4 regions of the Erwinia billingiae Eb661 genome follow, and region 4 is predicted to be linked to each of the others. Evidence: predicted binding sites of a transcription regulator. Region 4 holds the regulator's gene; each other region holds the start of a gene.
The links. The regulator PurR, encoded in region 4, represses purine synthesis genes. The targets are predictions, from matches to a motif close to CANGCAAACGTTTGCNTG.

Region 1 (3,115 bases), 1.3 Mb from region 4:
GGTGCTGACCCGGCATGATAAAAGTACGGCCGACGTAGCGGTTTTTCACAAACCCCTGACGGTATGGCTTGTCCAGAATGCGGGCCATCTCCAGCGCGATATCGCAGGAGGTTTCCGGGATTGGGATGACCACGTCAATGTCCAGGTCTTCCCACTCACGGGCGATTTTCTCACCCAGCTTGGTGCCCATGCGAACGCGGGCGCTGTAGACGGAAATTTTGTCCAGGAACGAGTCCGGGCGGGCAAAATAGACGTACTCAAACAGGCACGGATTGCATTTCGGGTTCTCTGCACACTGACGCGTGAACAGCTGACCTTTCTCGGTGACGTAAACCGCTTCGCCCGGCGCAACATCACGCAGGAATTCGAAGCCGAGCGTATCCAGCGCCACGCTTTCAGAGGCAACCATATACTCATGGCGACCGTCTTTCATGCCACGCTTGCCAATCACCAACGGACGGATGCCGTTAGGATCGCGGAACGCAACCATGCCATGGCCGATGATCATCGACACGCAGGCATACGCGCCACGAACGTGCTGATGAACCGCTGCCACAGCGGCAAAAATGTTGTCTGCTTCCAGCGGGAAGTGCTGAAAACGATCCAGCTCCTGAGCAAAGATATTGAGCAGGATTTCAGAATCTGATGTGGTGTTAACGTGACGACGACCGCTTTCGAACAGCTGCTTACGCAGTTCGTGCGCGTTGGTCAGGTTACCGTTGTGCGCAAGCGTAATGCCGTAAGGCGAGTTCACGTAGAAAGGCTGCGCTTCGGAAGCACTGGAGCTTCCCGCAGTTGGGTAACGGACGTGACCGATGCCCATATTGCCTTGCATACGCTGCATATGGCGGGCTTCAAATACATCGCTAACCAGGCCGTTTGCTTTACGCAGGCGGAAGCAATTCAATGCATCAATGGTTACGATGCCTGCGGCATCCTGCCCACGGTGCTGGAGCACCGTTAACGCGTCATAAATCGACTGGTTGACCGGCATAAATCCGGCGATCCCGACAATACCGCACATGTGGTTATTTCCTCATAAGCCGCAACCCAGGTTCTATTACCGGGGCAAAAAACTCGACGTGCTTTTCAGGTAGTCAAAAAACCACCTGATGATGTAACTGAACTGGGGAACCAGCTGAGACTGTTGCCAGTCCGGACTTTTGGAAAATCCGGTGAATGTATCGAGGAAAAACAGAATGGCTGAGACTATCAGCACGCCACGTAATGCCCCGAAACAGACTCCCAACACTCTGTCGGTACCCGACAGGCCGGTTTTTTCAACCAGCGACCCAATAACGAAGTTGACGATAGCCCCAACTAACAGCGTGGCAACGAACAACACCGCAATGGCGATCCCATTTCGAACCAGTTCGTCTTCAAAACCGGTGAACCAGACCGCGAGGAAGGAGTAGTAATGACTGGCGACAAAAAATGCGCAACCCCAGGTGACGAGTGATAATGCTTCCCGAACGAACCCACGGATCAGGCTGACAAGAGCCGAAAAACTAATAACCGCAATAATGACGTAATCTATCCAGACCATGAACTCTTCCAGCGACTGTGCCCCTGCATCCAGTTCGGGGCGAATTCTAACAGAAAAAGAAAACGTTTGCGTAGGGTTTTCCTTTGCCAGTTTAATTAAAACAATTTGCTAAAAAAACCAGCAATCATGCGCGCTGGCGGCTATCCGACCTTGTCGGACAGCCCGGTACTGCAATCTTTTGATTTGCATCGGGTAAGCCGCCCAAAAGGCGGTTTTACCCGAGTGAAGCGCCTGGCCGAAAACGGCCGTTGGCAAGGCGCAGACTCTTACAGTAATAGCGACAGGCTAACGTTAGCGAGCGCTATATGGTTTCACCACGCCGCCCAATCCTGAGATGCCTTTCAGCTCTGAGATTGATGCCTGCATTTTCGCTTTCGACGCGTCCGGCCCGACATAAATACGGGTGATTTCGCCCTGAACCGGCGTGGAAGGCACGGTAAAGGCGCGATAACCGGAAAGACGCAGCTGGGCGACAACCTGGTTCACCTTGCTGGCATTCTTCAGTGCGCCGAGCTGGACGACGTAAGCCTGACCGGTTGGTGCGCTCTCCGGCTCAGCGGCCTGAGGTGCAGGTTCTGGCTTCGGTTCGGCCTTCGGCTGCGCTTTCGGTTTCTCAACCGTTTTTTCAACCGGCTTCGGCTTCGGTTTTTCCACCGGCTTCGGCTGCTGTACCGGCTTAGACTCGACCATCGGCGGCGGGGAAATCACGCTGGGCTTATTGGCGGATTTTGGCGCGGTTGAGCCACTTTCAGCCTGCGAGGTATTGCCCGGCGTTTTGCCTTCCACCGCCGTGGCTGCACCTTCTGGCGGCTGCGAAGGTAAAGACTGCGTTACCGGAGGAACCAGATCGTTCTCCTGCTGGTCGCCCGGTTTAGGCACCAGCGGGATCGCGGCAAACTCTTCTTTATAGTGCTTCTTCTTGCCGTCGAGCAGGCCTGGCAGAATGATGACACCCAGTGCAACTATTATGACGGTCCCGACTAAACGGTTCTGAAACTTACTGGCCACTGCCGTTCTCCGTTTCCCTCGTTTCCATAACCTGTGCCACGGTGTGGAACGATCCGCACACCAGCACAATATCCTGCGCTTCAGCCTGTTGCAGCGCCTGGCGATAAGCATCGGCCACGCTGGTAAAGGTCTGCGCTGTCGGCAAATGGGCCTTCAGCTGTTCAGCGCTGGCACCGCGCGGGCCGTCCAGCGGCGCGCAATACCAGTAATCCACTTCAGGTTGCAGACAGGCCAGCGTACCGGCAATGTCTTTGTCATGCAGCATACCGACCACCGCGTGAACCTTGCCGCTTTTTGGCAGTTCACTGAGTCGACCCGCCAGATAGCTGGCCGCATGCGGATTGTGCGCCACGTCCAGGATCACCCTCGGTGACTCGGCGACCGTCTGAAAACGGCCGGGCAGAATCGCCTTGTCCAGCCATTGGTAGATGATTGCATCATCCACCTGCAGCGAGGAACAGCGCAGCGCAGCCAGCGCGGTGGCAGCATTAGGCATCGGCACCTGCGGCAGAGGCAGTGCGCTTAGCGTGCCCTGCGCATCGGTAAACGACCAGCTGCCCT
Region 2 (3,115 bases), 410 kb from region 4:
TTCAGCAGGCGATGGATGAGATCGTGATTTAACCGGGTGTGGTAAATGAAAACAGGCTGCATCTGCAGCCTGTTTTCATCGTTATCGCCCGAGCGCTTGCGCTCCGTCTAACATTACGCCTTGTGCACCTTCAAACCTGCCAGCGTCTGACCGACTGGCATCATCTCCAGCGTATTGATATTGACGTGCTTAGGCAGGTTCGCCACCCAGTACACCGCTTCGGTCACGTCTTCTGCCGTTAACGGTTCCGCGCCGTCATACACGCTGTCCGCTTTGGCATCGTCGCCCTTGAAGCGCACGTTAGAAAACTCGGTGCCGCCAACCAGGCCTGGTTCAATATTGGTGACGCGCAGCGCGGTGCCATGCAAATCGGCGCGCAGATTCAGGCTGAACTGACGCACGAAGGCTTTGGTGGCGCCATACACGTTGCCGCCGGCGTAAGGCCAGCTGCCGGCAATCGAACCGATATTGATGATGTGGCCAACATTGCGCTCAACCATGGCCGGCAACACCGCGCGGGTCATATACACCAGGCCTTTGTTATTGGTGTCGATCATCAGATCCCAGTCATCGACGTTGGCTTTATGCGCCGGCTCGATGCCCAACGCCAGACCGGCGTTGTTGACCAACACGTCGATATTGCGCCAGTCGGCGGGCAGGCTGGCCAGCGCTTCTTCAATACCGGCACGGTTGCACACGTCCAGTTGCAGGGTATATACAGCGTCACCCAGCTCCTCTTTCAGCGCCTGTAAACGCTCCTGACGGCGGCCGGTGGCGATCACTTTATGCCCCTGAGCAATAAAGCGGCGGGTGATATCTTCTCCGAATCCTGCGGTAGCGCCAGTAACAAATACAATCATCTCACTGTTCCTCAAGGTATTTTCAATTCCAGCCACCTTACCATTTCAAAGGTAAGCTGATAAGGACGAAAAGGTTATGATTTATTTACTAAACCGATCTGCACACTGTTGGTGCATTTAATTCGCACGCTGCCTTTTTTTAGTGCGCCTTTTTGCCGCGCAGTGCCAATAGTTGGGGTGTTTAAATAATAATCCCTCAATGCAACCGTTTGCGGAGGAAGGCAACCGGTTGCGCACACGATTAACTGGCAGGCAGACATGAGCTTGTCATAAAACCCCCATTAACCTGTTGATTATTAATCATAAATAACGCTATCGCGATCTGGCATAACAATTGCAATTTGAAATAAAGGTCATCACCTGCAATAACAAAAGAAAGGGTTGAACTCTTTCCCCAAGGAATCGCTATGTCAGTTACCTGTACTCAGGCTATTCGCGGAAGCTTTTTTGATATTACTGCCGTTGTGGACATGCCGACGCAGCTTCCCGAACAGGCTCGTTATATTGAAGATGGATTGCTGCTGCTGAACGGCGGTGAAATCGTATCGCTGCAGCCGTGGGAAGAAGGGCGCCTTCAGCTTGCCGACGACGTTCCCGTGCTCGACTATCGCGGCAAGCTGATCGTTCCCGGTTTTGTCGATACGCATATTCACTACCCGCAAACCGAAATGATCGGTGCCTATGGCGAGCAGCTGCTGGAATGGCTGCAGCAGTACACCTTCCCGGTGGAGAGCCAGTACCATTGCCCGCAGCACGCCGCCAAAATGTCGGCCTTCTTCCTGCACCAGCTGCTGAGCAATGGCACCACCACGGCGCTGGTGTTTGGCACCGTGCATCCCGAGTCGGTCGATGCGCTGTTTACCGCCGCCGACGGGCTGGGGATGCGGCTGATTGCCGGTAAGGTAATGATGGATCGCAATGCGCCAGATTACCTGACCGAAACGCCGGAGCAGAGCTATCAACAAACGCGTGCGCTGATTGAGCGCTGGCACAACAAGGGTCGCCTCAGCTATGCGCTGACGCCACGCTTTGCGCCGACCTCTTCGCCGGAACTGCTGAGCAAGGTCAGCCAGCTGAAGGCCGAATTTCCGGATACCTGGATGCATACCCACCTCAGCGAAAATCCGCAGGAAATTGAATGGGTGAAGTCGCTGTTCCCGGCGCATAAAAATTATCTCGATGTGTATGACGCCTATCAGCTGACCGGTCGCCGCAGCGTCTTTGCACATTGCCTGCATCTGGAAGAGGAAGAGTGGGATTGCCTGCACAAAACCGACTCCGCCGTGGCATTTTGCCCGACCTCTAACCTGTTTTTGGGCAGCGGCCTGTTCGACCTGAACACCTGCTGGCAGAAAGGGGTGAAAATGGGTATGGGTACCGATGTCGGCGCAGGGACCACCTTTAGCATGCTGCAGACGCTGGGCGAGGCCTACAAAGTGGGCCAGCTCCAGCGCTACAAGCTGGCGGCCTGTGAAGCCTTCTATCATGCCACGCTGGGCGGCGCGCATGCGCTGGATCTGGACAGCCGCATCGGCAACTTCAGCCCAGGAAAAGAAGCCGACTTCGTGGTGCTGGATCCGGCGGTTTCCGCCTTACAACAGATGCGCCATGCCAACAGCAAAGACATCTGGGAAAAACTCTTTGTGCTGATGACGCTGGGCGACGATCGCAATATCGCTGCAACCTGGGTAAACGGACAGTGCGTCTGGCAGACACACAGTGAGGTAAAAGCCGCATGATCCAATTTTTACTGAATCAGACGCTGGTGACCGAAGAGTCGCTGGATCCCAATCTGACCGTGCTGAACTACCTGCGTCAGAATAAACGCCGTAGCGGCACCAAAGAAGGCTGTGCCTCGGGTGACTGTGGCGCCTGTACGGTCACCCTTGGCCGGGTGGAAAACGGCGAAATGGTGTATGAAACCGCTAACAGCTGCCTGACCTTTGTCAGCAGCCTGCAGGGCAAACAGCTGATCACCGTCGAGGATTTAAAGCAGGGCAATAAACTGCACTCGGTGCAGCAGGCGATGGTGGATTGCCACGCGTCACAGTGCGGATTCTGCACGCCCGGCTTTGTGATGTCGCTGTTCACGCTGCAAAAAAACAGTGATGGCTGGCAGCATAAGCAGGCTGAACAGGCGCTGGCGGGCAACCTATGCCGCTGCACCGGCTACCGTCCGATTGTCGATGCCGCGCGACAGGCCTGCGAACAGCCTGAAGTTGACAGTTTCCAGTTGCAGAGTGCGGACACGGCGA
Region 3 (3,115 bases), 1.7 Mb from region 4:
ACCACGGTGATCAACACCAGCACCAGCGCCAGCCCGATAATTTCGCGGCCGTGGTTCAGAAACTCACTGGTCGGGGTTTTCCAGCCATCGGCAAACAGCAGCGGCGGGATAAACAGCACCAGGAACAGCTCGGGATCGAAGTCGACGTGCAAACCAAACGTCGGCCAGGCGAGCAAGGCACCCATGGCGATCTGCACCAGCGGCAGTGGGATTTGAAACGGAATGATGCGGGCAGCGACGCCTGAGAGCGACACCATCAGCGTCAAAATGAGGATGGTAAAGAAGATTTCCATGTTGTCCTTATCTGTCTTCCTGCGAAATACACAAATGCCAGTCGGAACGATCGACCTGAGAGAATAGTAAAACAAAAATGCGGTGGGTTTAAAAACAGGAAGTGCGCTATCGAGGGATTAATGCATTTAAAGGCTAAAATCAGGGGCCGACGGGCGGCCCCTGACGGTTTAGATCGCCCAGCCGCCGGCATAGAATGCCACCAGCGCCACCGCGATAATCACCGTGCCGGCGTTCAGCTTGCGCCATTCGCCCGCAAAAATACGGCCAATCACCAGTGAACCGAAGCCCAGCATGATGCCGGTCACGATATTACAGGTCAGCACGATAAACACCGCGGCCAGCAGGCCGGACATCGCATCAACAAAATCGTCAAAATTGATTTTTGATACGTTGCTCAACATCAGCAGGCCGACATACATCAGCGCCGGTGCCGTGGCATAACCCGGCACCAGATAGGCCAGCGGCGACAGGAACAGGATCACCAGGAACAGCAGGCCGACGACGATTGCCGTCAGGCCGGTTTTGCCGCCCGCCGCCGTACCGGCCGCCGATTCGATATACACCGCCGCAGGCGATGCGCCCACCAGACCGGCGAAGATGCTGCTGACCGAGTCGGTGGTCAGTGCCTTGCCGCCGTTGATGATCTGATTGTCTTTGTCCAGCAGGTTAGCCTGCCCGGCAACGGCACGGATGGTGCCGGTGGCGTCAAACACCGCAGTCATCACCAGCGCCAGCACGCTTGGCAGTACCGCAGGCTTCAGCGCACCCAGAATGTCCAGACTGAACACCAGCGAATGACCATTGGCATCATTCAGGCTTGGCATGGCAAACAGCCCCTGGTACTTCACCGCCGGATCAAAAATCAGCCCGAGAATGGAAATGGCGATAATGGTCAGCAGAATGCCGCCCGGCACGCGCAGCTTTTCCAGACCGAAAATTGCCGCCAGGCCAACCATCGACATCATCACCGGGAACGAGGCGAAATCACCGAGCGCCACAGGCAAGCCCGGCGCAGGGTTTTTGACCACCAGGCCAACGCCGTCCGCGGCGATCAGCAGCAGGAACAGGCCAATCCCAACGCCCGTGCCGTGCGCCACGCCCATCGGCAGATTACGCAGGATCCACGAACGGATGCCGGTAGCGGAGATGATGGTGAACAGGATCCCCATCAGGAACACCGCACCCAGCGCCACCGGCACGCTGATATGCTGTCCCAATACCAGGCTGAAGGCGGTAAAGGCGGTCAGTGAGATTGCACAACCAATCGCCATCGGTAGATTGGCCCACAGGCCCATGATCAGCGATCCGAAGCCCGCTACCAGACAGGTGGAGACGAAGACCGCCGTCGGCGGAAAACCGGCTTTGCCGAGCATAGACGGCACCACGATCACCGAATAAACCATGGCAAGGAAGGTGGTCAGGCCCGCCAGAATTTCCTGACGGACCGAACTGCCGCGCGCAGAAATGTTAAACCAGCTGTCCAGCGAACCGCCGGGCTGATGAGAAGGAGTCGACATAGTGAAAAATCCCCTGAGATTTCTTATGAGTTATTGATGCGTGACGCATGAAGCTGACTGATTCAACGTTTCACCATCCCAGGACGCACTGTTCACAGACCGCGAAAACCCGTTAGCCGGGCAACGTTCGGAAAAAAGGCAAACGTTTACTACGTCACGCATTAAGCCGCACTATTTTAAAGGCAAACGATTATCCAGCCTTTATCAGTGCATTATCAACTCCTGATCGCACCTATATTTGCAGCAACCTGAAACGCAGGGGCATTTCAGGCAGAAATCCATTCAGTCGAGCTTCACTTCACCGCCCTGTTGCAGCGCACGCTGCCAGGCGGCACGGTTTTGCACTTTCGCAAGCCAGGCCTGGATGGCCGGGGAGTTGGCGGCACCGCCTCGCGCGGTCAGCGCCTGGATCGGGAAGCTCATCTGCACGTCGGCAATGCTGAACTGCTCGCCGGCAAACCACGCGTGGCTGGCCAGATGCTGTTCGATAAATTCGCGATGGGTCGCCAGCTGTTTATCCAGATAGCCTTTCTGCACGCCCTTACCAAAGGCATTGCCAATGGGACGCAGCAGCCACGGCACCGGCGGCTTGCCCATCCGGCTGAAGATCAGCTTCATCACCAGCAGCGGCATTAACGACCCTTCGGCATAATGCAGCCAGTAACGAGACTGCAGGCGCTCGTCCTCATCATTTAGTTTCAGGCGATTTTCTGCGTCATAACGCTCGGCGAGGTATTCAAGGATCGCGCCGGATTCGGCAATCACGCGATTTTCGTCGGTGATGACCGGGGATTTACCCAGCGGATGCACTTTTTTCAGCGCGTCCGGGGCCAGCATGGTGCTCTCACGCTGATAGCGTTTGATCTGGTAAGGCACTTCCAGCTCTTCCAGCATCCAGAGCACACGCTGCGATCGGGAGTTATTCAGATGGTGAACGGTGATCATGCTCTAACCTTGTGTTATACGAAGAGTTATCAGTATAGACCCTCCGCCACAGCCTGATGCCGCTCACTTCCGCTAAGACTCCAGCAGGATTGCGCCGGTGCCGCGCTCGCTCAGCCTGTCGTCCGGGTTGCGCAGCGGGCAATCCTGCATCGACAAACAGCCGCAGCCAATGCAACCGTCCAGATCGTCACGCAGCCGGGTTAAGGTTTCGATGCGCCGATCCAACTCCTCGCGCCATTTCTCGGTCAGCACCTTCCACTCTTTCGGCGACATGCGGTTTCCCGCCGGCAGCTGCATCAGATGGTCACCAATGGTGGCCAACGGAATACCGATGCGCTGCGCAATTTTCACGATCGCTA
Region 4 (3,115 bases):
AATCATCATAAGGCAGATAGCGGCACGCCTGCCCGAGAGGATGAGCGACGTAAACGCCGACCGGTTAAAGCCAACAGCACCAAAAAAGTTAAAGAATCCACCAGCAAAAAATCTCGCTTAACCTCAGTACAAAAGTTGAAGCTTAAAAAGAAACCTTCGCTGCAAACCGCCTCTGTTCAGACTGCCCCGTTGCACTCCAGCAAATACAAAAAGAAAACCACCTTAAACGCCGGAAATAAACGCTATGGCCGCCATCGTGGCAAGGTTGTCGATACTGCTGAAGAGCTGACGTCAGACTCTGTTTCTGCGCCATTAAAGTTAAGTAAAGCTCACCGCGCCCGCTATCAAAAAGCCCGTGAAACCGCGATGACCAAACTGATGGGCCAGCTGGGTAAACCTTACCAATGGGGCGGAACGTCGCCTAAAACCGGCTTCGATTGCAGCGGCCTGGTGTGGTATGCCTACAAGGATTTAGTGAAGTTTAAAATCCCGCGCACGGCGAATGAGATGTATCACCTGCATGATGCGGCTTCGATAAAGCGTGATGAGCTGGAGAAAGGCGATTTAGTCTTCTTCCGCATTAACGGGCGCGAGACGGCAGATCATGTTGGCGTGTATCTGGGTGGTGGGAAGTTTATTCAGTCGCCACGTACTGGCAAGGATATTCAGGTCAGCGCTCTGGCAGATGATTACTGGCAGCGCCACTATATTGGTGCCCGCCGGATGATGACGCCAAAAACCATTCGATAGCGGAAATACTCAGAGCCGATCGTCAGACCGGCCCTGTTTGCACTTAATGCATAATCGCGGTGAAGCTAAACGCCATAATCATCAACAGTGCGCAAACCGTGGTCAGTAAAGAGAACTTCAGATCGGTATCCATTTTTAATCCTAAATAGCCCTACAGTTTATGATGCCATCAATTTTCCCATACTTGACGGTAAAAATCTCGTTTTCTCTGCCAAGCCTTGTTAGAATTCTTTTTTTGTTGCGCAACGGCCCGCACCTTAAGGTGTTTAGCGGTCTTTAATCAGCGCTTTTTCCTTCCTGACGACTCCGGACAGCAACTAAAAAACGACTTCAGACGTCAGGTTTTCGATCTCACCAGGCAAACGATTAACAACAGGCTTATCAAACGGTTAAGATAGGCGCAGGAGTAGTTATTTCATGGCAACAATTAAAGATGTGGCAAAGCAAGCCGGGGTGTCCACCACCACCGTCTCCCACGTCATCAACAAGACCCGTTTCGTTGCAGAAGAAACGCGGGAAGCCGTGTGGGCCGCCATTAAGGCGCTCCACTATTCACCCAGCGCGGTTGCCCGTAGTCTGAAGGTGAATCACACCAAAACCATCGGGCTGCTGGCTACTTCGAGCGAGGCGCCCTATTTCGCCGAAATTATTGAAGCCATTGAAAACCGCTGTTTTGCCAAAGGCTACACGCTGATCCTCGGTAACGCCCACAATGATCTTGCCAAGCAGCAGGCCTATCTGTCGATGATGGCGCAGAAACGCGTGGATGGCCTGCTGGTGATGTGTTCCGAATACCCTGACGAGTTGATCACCATGCTGGAAGATAACCGCAATATTCCGATGGTGGTGATGGACTGGGGCAAATCGCGCGGTGACTTTACCGATACGGTAGAAGACAACGCCTTTGAAGGCGGTTATCTGGCTGGCCGTTATCTGATCGACCGTGGGCATCGAGATATTGGTGTCATCCCGGGTCAGATGGAGCGCAACACCGGCGGTGGCCGTCTTGCCGGATTTATGAAAGCATTGTCTGAAGCGGGGATTACCTTGCGTGACGAGTGGCTGGTTCAGGGCAATTTCGAACCTGAATCAGGTCACCAGGCGATGCAGCAAATCCTCTCGCAGAAGCAGCGTCCAACGGCGGTGTTCTGCGGTGGCGATGTGATGGCGATGGGCGCAATTTGTGCGGCTGATGAGATGGGCCTGCGCGTTCCGCAGGATATATCGGTAATCGGGTACGATAACGTACGCAACGCCCGTTACTTCACACCGGCCCTGACCACGGTTCACCAGCCAAAAGAACAGCTGGGCGAAACCGCCTTCGATATGCTGTTAGATCGTATCACCAGCAAGCGTGAAGAACCGCAGACGATTGAAGTACATCCTACGTTGATCGAACGCCGTTCGGTTGCCGATGGTCCCTTCCTGGATTACCGCCGCTAGTCCCGCTCAGTGCTGAGGGCGAATTCTCCCTCAGCACACCCAATTGGCTCAGGGCTCTTCCTTCAGCCATTCACTGTTCAGCGTGTCACTGTCACCCAGATAATCCAGCAACCAGCTCAGCGCCGGTGAAGCCTGCTGCTCAGACCAGCTCACGCAGCACGGACTGTCCGGAAATCCGCCTTCCAGCGTCAATTCATGCAAAGCGCCTTTTTGCAGCAGCGGTTGCGCCAGATGGCCCGGTACCATCCCCACGCATAAGCCCGCCAGCAGGCAGTCAAATGCGCTTTCCCAGTCTGGCACCACCAGCCGCCGCTGATTATCCAGCGTCCATGTGGTGCGTTTCGGCAAGGCTCTTGAGGTATCTTCCAGCACCAGTGAAGGCCATTCGCCAATGGCCTCTTCACTGGTTTCTGCGTGCTGACGTGCCAGCGGATGATCCGCGGCAACCACACAGCGCCAGTTGAGCGCGCCCATATTGCGGAAGGCGAAGCGGCCACCTACCGGGATAGCCTGTGTCGCGCCGATGGCCACATCCACCCGCCCGTCGGCCAACGCATCCCAGACGCCGTTAAAAACTTCTGCTGACAGATGCAGTTCCATATCCGGAAAGTGCCGATAAAAGTCGACTACCAGCTGTCGGGTTCGCTGAGATTTAACGATGCGATCGACGGCGATATTAATTTGCCCTCGCCAGCCGTTAGCGACCTGCTGGCACTGCCGTCGGGTGGCGAGCATTTTTTTGATGACACTGCGGCCCTCCTGGATAAATACTCGTCCCGCATCGGTCAGCACCACATCACGGTGGCGACGCTCAAACAACGGCACGGCAAGCCATTCTTCCAGCTGCCGCACGGTATAACTGATGGCTGAGGGTACGCGATGGAGCTCTGCGGCGGCAGCGGTAAAACTGCCGCTGCGGGCA

Region 1: a site for PurR is predicted at 1,602-1,619, ahead of cvpA (colicin V production protein). Genes of this name have one in related genera too.
Region 2: a site for PurR is predicted at 1,079-1,096, ahead of guaD (guanine deaminase). Genes of this name have one in related genera too.
Region 3: a site for PurR is predicted at 1,947-1,964, ahead of EBC_RS03310 (NCS2 family permease). Genes of this name have one in related genera too.

Annotation. Positions count from the first base shown of each region.
Region 1 covers NC_014306.1:3,484,064-3,487,178, forward strand. The annotation lists gene purF (amidophosphoribosyltransferase) at 1-1,024, opposite strand, end outside; gene cvpA (colicin V production protein) at 1,061-1,546, opposite strand; gene dedD (cell division protein DedD) at 1,838-2,554, opposite strand; gene folC (bifunctional tetrahydrofolate synthase/dihydrofolate synthase) at 2,544-3,115, opposite strand, start outside.
Region 2 covers NC_014306.1:2,580,287-2,583,401, reverse strand. The annotation lists gene hrpA (ATP-dependent RNA helicase HrpA) at 1-32, shown strand, start outside; gene ydfG (bifunctional NADP-dependent 3-hydroxy acid dehydrogenase/3-hydroxypropionate dehydrogenase YdfG) at 114-860, opposite strand; gene guaD (guanine deaminase) at 1,268-2,599, shown strand; gene xdhA (xanthine dehydrogenase small subunit) at 2,596-3,115, shown strand, end outside.
Region 3 covers NC_014306.1:420,369-423,483, reverse strand. The annotation lists gene EBC_RS03315 (Na+/H+ antiporter) at 1-293, opposite strand, end outside; gene EBC_RS03310 (NCS2 family permease) at 462-1,811, opposite strand; gene EBC_RS03305 (glutathione S-transferase family protein) at 2,094-2,756, opposite strand; gene soxR (redox-sensitive transcriptional activator SoxR) at 2,829-3,115, opposite strand, start outside.
Region 4 covers NC_014306.1:2,167,957-2,171,071, reverse strand. The annotation lists gene EBC_RS11410 (C40 family peptidase) at 1-750, shown strand, start outside; gene cydH (cytochrome bd-I oxidase subunit CydH) at 794-883, opposite strand; gene purR (HTH-type transcriptional repressor PurR) at 1,168-2,193, shown strand; gene punR (DNA-binding transcriptional activator PunR) at 2,242-3,115, opposite strand, start outside.